2 regions of the Sphingopyxis sp. BE259 genome follow, and region 1 is predicted to be linked to the other one. Evidence: predicted binding sites of a transcription regulator. Region 1 holds the regulator's gene; the other holds the start of a gene.
The links. Region 1 encodes LexA, which represses DNA repair genes until DNA is damaged. Its sites were predicted from a motif close to GTTCCNCNCTTGTTCT; they were not measured.
Positions count from the first base shown of each region.

Region 2: a site for LexA is predicted at 2,091-2,106, ahead of J2X44_RS15095 (ribonucleoside-diphosphate reductase subunit alpha). Genes of this name have one in related genera too.

Region 1 covers NZ_JAVDWM010000001.1:2,187,074-2,191,456, forward strand. Annotated here, with positions in the region: gene J2X44_RS10565 (hypothetical protein) at 1-182, opposite strand, end outside; gene moaC (cyclic pyranopterin monophosphate synthase MoaC) at 490-963, shown strand; gene glp (gephyrin-like molybdotransferase Glp) at 960-2,150, shown strand; gene lexA (transcriptional repressor LexA) at 2,217-2,900, shown strand; gene J2X44_RS10585 (ComEC/Rec2 family competence protein) at 2,854-4,383, opposite strand, start outside.
Region 2 covers NZ_JAVDWM010000001.1:3,151,599-3,155,981, reverse strand. Annotated here, with positions in the region: gene J2X44_RS15100 (membrane protease subunit) at 1-100, opposite strand, end outside; gene J2X44_RS15095 (ribonucleoside-diphosphate reductase subunit alpha) at 111-2,051, opposite strand; gene J2X44_RS15090 (EAL domain-containing protein) at 2,774-4,383, opposite strand, start outside.

The sequences.
Region 1 (4,383 bases):
GGACTGTCCCAACCCTCGGTGGAGAGAGAGCGGACGAATTCGTTGATTAGCTCAGCTTGCTTCTCCTGCTTTTCGCGCTCGCCAACCACCAGGATCTCGGTCTCCGTTTTGGGAGGCGGCCGATCCTGCGCTACGGTCGGTGCAGCCGTCAGAACGAAAGCTAGCAGGTAAAAGCGTTTCACGCCGGTTCTCCGGGCAATGGGTCGGGACGGAGCCGGGGTAATCTCTTCCACGGTCAAGCTGCAACAGAAACCATCCGAAAAAATGGCTGAAGGCCCATGTCGATGACTATCCGAAACGTTGGCGGGAGGTGATTTCAGGACTTGGCTCATGGCAGACATGCCGGGTTGCAGTCGTCGAAGCGATAGATGTTTGTAGGCCACGAAGCAGCAACCGACCGTCCGCGATAGGTCGTTTCTGGTCATTAACGCCGAATGTCTACCGCCATCTCCCCTTGCCTTTCCCCCCCCACCTTGCTTCGCTCCCGCAATGACGCTGAAACCGACTCATCTCGACGACACCGGCGCCGCGCAAATGGTCGATGTCGGCGCCAAGCCGGCGACCCAGCGCCGCGCCGTTGCCAGCGGCCGCATCACCATGTCGGCGGCCGCGCTCGACGCGATCCGCAGCGGCAACGCGCCCAAGGGCGACGTGCTCTCGACCGCACGAATCGCCGGGATCGTGGCGGCCAAGCGCACATCGGACCTCATTCCGCTCTGTCATCCGATTGCGCTGACCAAGGTCGGGATCGACTTTGCATGGGAGGACAGTGGCATCGCGGTGACCGCCACCGCCGCCACGAACGGGCCGACCGGGGTCGAGATGGAGGCGCTGACCGCCGCGTCGGTCGCGCTGCTCACCCTTTACGACATGGCCAAGGCGCTCGACCGCGCGATGGTGCTCGGCGACATCCGTTTGCTCGAAAAAAGCGGCGGCCGCTCGGGCGACTGGCGCGCCGAATGACCGCTCTGCTGCCGGTCGAGGAGGCGCAGGCGCGGCTGCTGGGGCTAAAGCACCCGCTACCGACCGAAAAAATTTCTTTTTCCGAATGCTTTGGTCGCTATCTTTCAGACGATATCGTCGCGCAGCGCGATCAACCCGCGGCACCTCTGTCAGCGATGGACGGCTATGCGATTCGATTTGACGACCTGCCCGGACCATGGACCGTCGTCGGAGAAAGCGCCGCAGGAACGGCGCCCGACCGCGCGGTGGGCGCTGGGGAGGCCATGCGGATATTTACCGGTGCGATCGTCCCGGGCGGCGCCGACACCGTCATCGTTCAGGAGGATGTCGCGACCGACGGCGCCGCGCTGACGATGACCGGCGACGGCCCCGGCGCACGCGGCCGCCACATCCGTGGCCAAGCCACCGATTTTGCCGCTGGTGATTGCTTGTTGCACGCGGGAACGCGCCTGACGCCGGGCGCCATCGCTGCGGCTGCAATGAGCGGCGCCGTCCAGCTCACCGTCGGCCGCCGCCCGCGCGTCGCGATCCTCACCACGGGGGACGAGCTCGTTCAGGCGGGGCGCCCGCTCACGGCAGGGCAAATTCCTGACAGCAACAGTCCGATGTTGATGGCGATGCTGGCGGGCGGGCCTGCCGACGTCAGCCTGCCGCATCATGTGCGCGACGATCGCGCAACACTTACGAAGATTCTGAAGGAGTTGGCGCGACGTCACGACGTCATCGTCACCGTCGGCGGCGCGTCGGTCGGCGACCATGACCATGTTCGCGGCGCGCTGCAAGACGCGGGCGGGCAGATCGATTTCTGGAAGATCGCGATGCGTCCCGGCAAGCCCCTCATCGCCGGAACGATCGGCGATGCGGTCCTGCTCGGCCTGCCCGGCAATCCCTCGTCCGCGTTCGTCACCGCGACACTCTTCCTGCTACCGCTCGTCCGTCACCTTGCCGGTGCGCTTGATGCCTTGCCAGCGATCCACCAGGCTCCTCTTGCAAGCCCGCTCGGCGGCGGCGGCGGTCGCCGCGACTATCTGCGCGCCCGACTCGAAAACGGTGCGCTCCTACCGCTGATCGGACAGGACAGCGGCATGACGCTGCCGCTCGCCGCCGCCAGCGCCTTGCTGATCCGCAATATCGGCGCCCCGCCCCGCGCCGCAGGGGAAACGGCCGACTATATCGTCATCACTTGACAAGTTCCGCTCTGTTCCACTATCGTTCTCATTATGTCCGGTTTTGGTCCTGACGGAGGATGATCGATGTTGACCGCCAAGCAGCATGAACTGCTTCACTTCATTCAGCAAAAGCTCGACGCCAGCGGCATTTCGCCGTCGTTTGAGGAGATGAAGGAGGCGCTGGGACTGAAATCGAAATCAGGCATACATCGCCTGATAAGCGCCTTGGAAGAAAGGGGTTTTCTTCGCCGCCTGCCCAATCGTGCCCGGGCGCTCGAAGTGATCAAGGTGCCCGAAGCGGCTAAGCCTGCCGGGCGCGATGATCGCGACAATGTCGTTCCGCTGCGCAAGCCCGCCCCCGCGATGCGTCCCATCGCGGCGAACGATATCATCGAAGTGCCGCTGCACGGCAAGATCGCCGCGGGTGTGCCGATCGAGGCGTTTGAAGAGCATAACAACCTTGCGGTCCCCGCCGCACTGCTCGGTTCGGGCGAACATTATGCCCTCGAAGTGTCGGGCGACTCGATGGTCGAGGCGGGCATCTTCGACGGCGATTACGCGCTGATCCAGAAAGCGAGCACTGCGCGCGAGGGTGACATCGTCGTCGCGCTCGTCGACGGGCAGGACGCGACGCTCAAATATTTCCGCCGCGAAGGCCCGATGATCCGGCTCGATCCCGCGAACAGTGCCTATGAGCCACAGCGTTACCCCGCCGACCGCGTCATCGTGCAAGGGCGCCTGTCGGGACTGCTTCGTCGTTACCACTAAGCTGCTGCGGCTGTCGCCACGGATGCGCGTCGCCGACGCGCAACGTGGCGACCGCCTCGGTCCGCTCGCCCAGATAGAGCGCCAGCCCGCCGGTTTCGGCCAGGCTATCACGGTCGATCGTCAGCCAGCGCCCGGCGCATTCGCGCGGTAGCCAGCGATCGCTGATCACCACATCGGCGGCGGCGCAGGCGGCGATCATGTCGGCGCCCTCGATCCGGTCGCGCCCCCGCGACGCCAGGATGATCCGGCGGGTCGCGCCCGCGCCGTGGCTCCAGCGGCAGAAATCGCGGTTGCACTCGACATGATCGAGGTCGGCGAGCGCGGACAGCGGTGTATCGACCCCGGCGGCTTCGGACAGCGTATCGCGGATATAGTCACCGGCGCGGTCGCGCAGCAGCGCATAACCGCCATCGGGCAGCGCCGCGGCGATATGCTTGCCGTCGCCGGTCACCAATATGTCAGGGCGTGGTTGTGCAAGCAGAGCGGCCATGCCGATCGCCAGCGGCACCGCCCCCCAGCGCCGCCAGGGCGTCTGCCACAACAGCAGCCACAGTCCGCCGACGATCGCCAGTCCAAAGCCCCACGGTGGAAAGACCGGCAACGTCGCCACGGCCCCGGGGGCGCTTGCGACCGCATGCGCCAGTGCGATCAGCGCCTTCAACGCCTGTTCGGCGACCCACCAAAAAGGCGCGCCCAACCCGACCGCGTCGAACAGCAACGCCAGCGCCTCCATCGGCATGATCACAAAGGTGGTCAGCGGGATCGCCACGACATTCGCGAGCGCCCCATACAAGCCCGCCTTGTGGAAATGAAACAGCGCGATCGGCGCCAGCGCGACCTCGACAACCAGACCGGTCGCCAGCAACCCCGCGATCGCGCGGCCGAACCGCAACAGCCACGGTTCGTCGCGCCGCGCCAGAAAGGCGCGCATCGGTCGGCTTTCGTGCAGCGCGATGATGGCGGTAATTGCCGCGAAGCTCAGCTGGAAACTGGGTCCGGCGAGCGACTCGGGTCGCCACAGCAGCACGATCAACGCCCCCGCCGCGACCAGCCGCAAAGTCAGCGCCTCGCGCCCCATCAGAAACGCGACGAGCACCAAAAGCGCGGCGATAAACGACCGCAGCGTTGGCACCTCGGCGCCGGCCAGCAATGTGTAGGCTCCCCCGGCGAGCGCCCCCGCCGCCGCCGCCAACGGCAGGACATAGCCCGCCAGCGCGATCCGGCGGCTTAGCGCGAACAGGCGCGACGTGAGCAGAAACGCAAAGCCGACCACCGCGGTGACGTGCAGCCCGCTGATCGACAATAGGTGCGCCAGCCCGCTGCGCCGCATAGCCTCCTCGTCGGCCTCGCTGATCGCCCCACGGTCGCCGGTGACCAACGCCGCCGCGATCCCGCCCGCCGACCCCTCGATCTCGCCATGAATATGGGCGCTCAGCCGCCCGCGTAGCGGCGGCGCGGCGGCCCCGGCCCCGGGCCCGTGTGA
Region 2 (4,383 bases), 960 kb from region 1:
GCGAATAGACGCGGTACTGCGGGTATCCGATCAGCACGACCAGCAGAAAAACGACTGTGGCCCCAATGGCGGCGAGCGTGCAGCCGGCGTTCTTGTTCATCGGCTGGTCCTCACTGACAGGCCAGACACTCGTCGTAATCGGTGCTCTCCAGCTGATACACCGGCGCTTCGGCGGTGTTGTCGGCCTCGACCCCGCCCGCGAAGCCGGCGCGCTGGACCGATTTCGAGCGGAGGTAATAGAGCGATTTGATGCCGAGTTCCCACGCGCGATAATGGAGCATCAGCAGATCCCATTTCTCGACGTCCGCCGGGATGAACAGGTTCAGCGACGCGGCCTGGTCGATATAGGGCGTGCGATCGGCGGCGAGTTCGAGCAGCCAGCGCTGGTCGATCTCGAAGCTGGTCTTGTAGCAGTCCTTCTCGTCCTGCGTCAGGAAGTCGAGGTGCTGGACGCTGCCGCCCTTTTCGAGGATCGAGTTCCAGATATTGTCGCTGTTCTTCGCCTTGTCGACGAGGAGGGCTTCGAGGTGCGGGTTGCGGATCGAGAAGCTGCCCGAGAGCGTCTTGTGGGTGTAGATGTTCGCCGGGATCGGCTCGATGCACGCGCTGGTGCCGCCGCAGATGATGCTGATCGACGCGGTCGGCGCGATCGCCATCTTGCAGCTGAAGCGTTCCATCACGCCCTGATCGGCGGCGTCGGGGCAGGGGCCGCGTTCCTTGGCGAGCAGCATTGACGCCTGATCGACCTGGGCGCGGATATGCTTGAAGACGCGCAGGTTCGACGATTTCGCCATCGCGCCCTCGAACGGCAGGCCGCGCGCCTGGAGGAAGCTGTGGAAGCCCATGACGCCAAGGCCGACCGAGCGTTCGCGGCTGGCGCTGTATTTGGCGCGCGCCATTTCGGGCGGGGCGCGGTCGATATAGTCCTGAAGGACATTGTCGAGCATGCGCATGACATCCTCGATGAACATCTTGTCACCGTTCCACTCGTCCCAGGTTTCGAGGTTGAGCGACGAGAGGCAGCAGACTGCGGTGCGATCGTTGCCGAGATGGTCGCGGCCGGTGGGGAGGGTGATCTCGCTGCACAGGTTCGAGGTGGTGACCTTCAGCCCCAGGTCGCGGTGATGCTTCGGCATCATGCGGTTCACCTGGTCGATGAAGATGATGTAGGGCTCGCCGGTCGCGAGGCGCGTTTCGACGAGCTTCTGGAACAGGCTGCGCGCGTCGACGGCGCCGCGGACGCTCTGGTCCTTGGGCGAGCGGAGGTTGAATTCGCGGCCGTCGCGGACCGCTTCCATGAACTCGTCGGTGATCAGTACGCCGTGGTGGAGGTTCAATGCCTTGCGGTTGAAGTCGCCCGAGGGTTTGCGGATTTCGAGGAACTCCTCAATCTCCGGGTGGCTGATGTCGAGATAGCAGGCGGCCGAGCCGCGGCGCAGGCTGCCCTGCGAGATTGCGAGGGTCAGGCTGTCCATCACGCGGACGAAGGGGATGATGCCGCTGGTCTTGCCGTTGAGGCCGACGGGTTCGCCGATGCCGCGCACGCTGCCCCAATAGGTGCCGATGCCGCCGCCGCGGCTGGCGAGCCAGACATTCTCGTTCCACGTCTCGACAATGCCCTCAAGGCTGTCGGGGACCGAGTTGAGGTAGCAGCTGATCGGCAGGCCGCGGCCGGTGCCGCCGTTCGATAGCACGGGGGTCGCGGGCATGAACCACAGGCGGCTGATATAATCATAGAGCCGCTGGGCATGCTCCTGATCGTCGGCATAGGCCGACGCGACGCGCGCGAAGAGATCCTGGTATGATTCGCCGGGCAGAAGATAGCGGTCCTCTAGCGTTTCCTTGCCGAAGTCGGTGAGGAGCGCGTCGCGGCTGCGGTCGGTGACGACGTCGAATCGGCGCGCGTGGACTTTCGCTTCGCCGCTATCATTGAGCTTGGCGGCCGGAGCCGAATCGGCGACCGATTCGTTTGCGACCGGCGCTTCGTTTTTCGTCAGTTCCATCGTCGCCACGTCGCTCGTCTCCACCCGTTCCGTTTCCCGAAAATCCATCACAATCGCCCCCGATTTGAACGCGCAGCTGGCGCGTTTGTTCCTGTCTTGTTCGACTCGGGACGAAGCCCCGGTCTTAGCATCTAAACCGACCCGGGGGGCACTTATTTTGGCCGCACAAAGCACTTTCCCGTGCCCACATGCCGTGGGCGACGGAAATCCGCCATTTTTGGCCAAACACTATTTCTTGGGGTGCCCCCGTGGTCTACCCACCATCTATAGTGCCACGTCGGCGCGACGATGCAAGACGGTAAATGACGGATTAGAGACTCGGTTCGTCGATAATTTGATTCGTCTCGTCGCGGCGAATGCCCGCTGGCGAGCGGCCGCGCCAGCGTTTCCGCGGGATAGCGCGCGCGATCGAGGATGGCCGACCGCGTGGGCAATTTTTTTAAGTGCGAAGGACGGCGACGACGCTGTCCGCGCCATGGCCTTTCTGCCCGATGAGCGCGCCCGATCCGCAATGCGGTGTGAAACCCCAGGCAGGCAAATAGCAGGCAAAGAAAAAGGGCCCCGGACATGTCCGAGACCCTTTTCTATCTGATATTCAGATTAGGCCGATGCGCCGCCGTTACCGGAGCCGCCGCCGCCCATCCATCGCCAAAACCAACCCATAAGATATCTCCTGTCGGCACTGCCCACGAAGAACAGTTAACGAAGCATATACCATCTTTGGTAAGGTAAATCGAGTCTTAACCATAGCATCGCTGCCAATCTGGCCGTTATGCGGTGCGGTTTTGCGGCGGGGACGCGAGCGTAGTCGCAAGTTCGGAAAATAACTGTGGCTTGCCAAGGTGATAGCCTTGGCCAACATCGCAGCCAAGTTGGCCGAGAAGGGTCATGGTTTCAGCATCTTCAATGCCTTCGGCGACCGCAACCGCCCCCAGACGATGTGCTAGGTCAATGGTCGACTTAACGACTTCCAGGTTCCGCTGCGAATCGCGCATCGTCATCACGAATCGCTTGTCGATTTTGATCTCGTCAGCCTCGATCTCGGTCAGATATTCCAGGTTCGACTGGCCGGTGCCATAATCGTCGATCGACAGGCGGATGCCGGTGCGGCGCAGCTGCGCCAGCGTCTGGCGGGCTTGGCGGCTGTTTTCGATCTGGGCGGTTTCGGTGATCTCGATCGTCAGGATTTCGGGCGGCAGATGATGCGCGGTCAGCATGACGCGGATCGTTCCGACCAGATCGCTATGGTCGAGCAGCGTCGCGGACAGGTTGACCGACATGTTGATCCGCTGGCCGCGTTCGTGCAGCTGGGCCGCCGACCGGATCGCCTGATCCATGACGAACAGGGTGAGGCGGTAGATGTCCTGACTCTTTTCGGCCTGGACGATGAATTCGTCCGGCGGAATCGGACCGCGCGTCGGGTGGGTCCAGCGCGCCAGCGCCTCGACCCCGACCAGCTTGCCGGTCGAAATTTCATATTGCGGCTGGAACGCGACCCAGATGTCGCCGCCGGTGAGTGCGTCCTCGAGCTGCGAGTGGAACGAGAGTTGCCAGCCGGCATCGTCCTTTTGCCGCGGGACATATTTGGTCCACAGCGCGCGGGTGCGGATCGCGCGTTCGGCGGCGACCAGCGCGGCCGCCAGCCGCTGGGCGTTCGATCCCTCGAACTCGTCATTGACCCCGAAGGCAATGGCGACATCGACGCGCAATTCGCCGATGGTCAGCGGCGCGTTGAACAGCGCGGCGAGCCCCGCCAGCTGCCCCTCGATCTGACTGTGCTGATAATAAGGGACGAGCCAGGCGAAGGTGCCGTCGAGATCATGGTGCAGGGTGGTGCCCTGTGATGCGAGTTGCAGGCGGCGGGTGACCTGTTCGACCAGCTTGCCGATGCCATCGCCGGGGATGAAGGCGGCGAGGTCTTCGAAATTGACGACCTTCGCGGCGACGACCGTCGCGCTGCCGAACGACGCCTGGGTGCGCAACGCTTCGAAATTGGGCAGGCCCGAAAGGGGGTTTTCGCGCTGCGCCGAGGACCGGCGGCGGGTGCGTGCAACGTTGGCGCTGATCGCCGCGATTAGAAAACATGCGGCGCCGATCTGGACCGTGACCAGCGACAGGCTGGCCACCACCTTAATTGCGAGCAACGCAGCGGTAAGGCCCAGCGCCACGACGCCGTGCCAGCGGCCGTTGCGCCGCGCCAGCGCCAAAAGCATGACGATGAACGACACCGCGAGCGCCGGAAGCCAGCCGATATCGACCGGCTGGCCGCGTTTGAGTGCCTCACCCGCGATGAGGTGGATATAGGCGCCGTGGACCTTGTCATGGCCGGGCAGATAATGCTGGTCGGGCAAGGTCGCCGACGCCGACGCAAAGATCACAT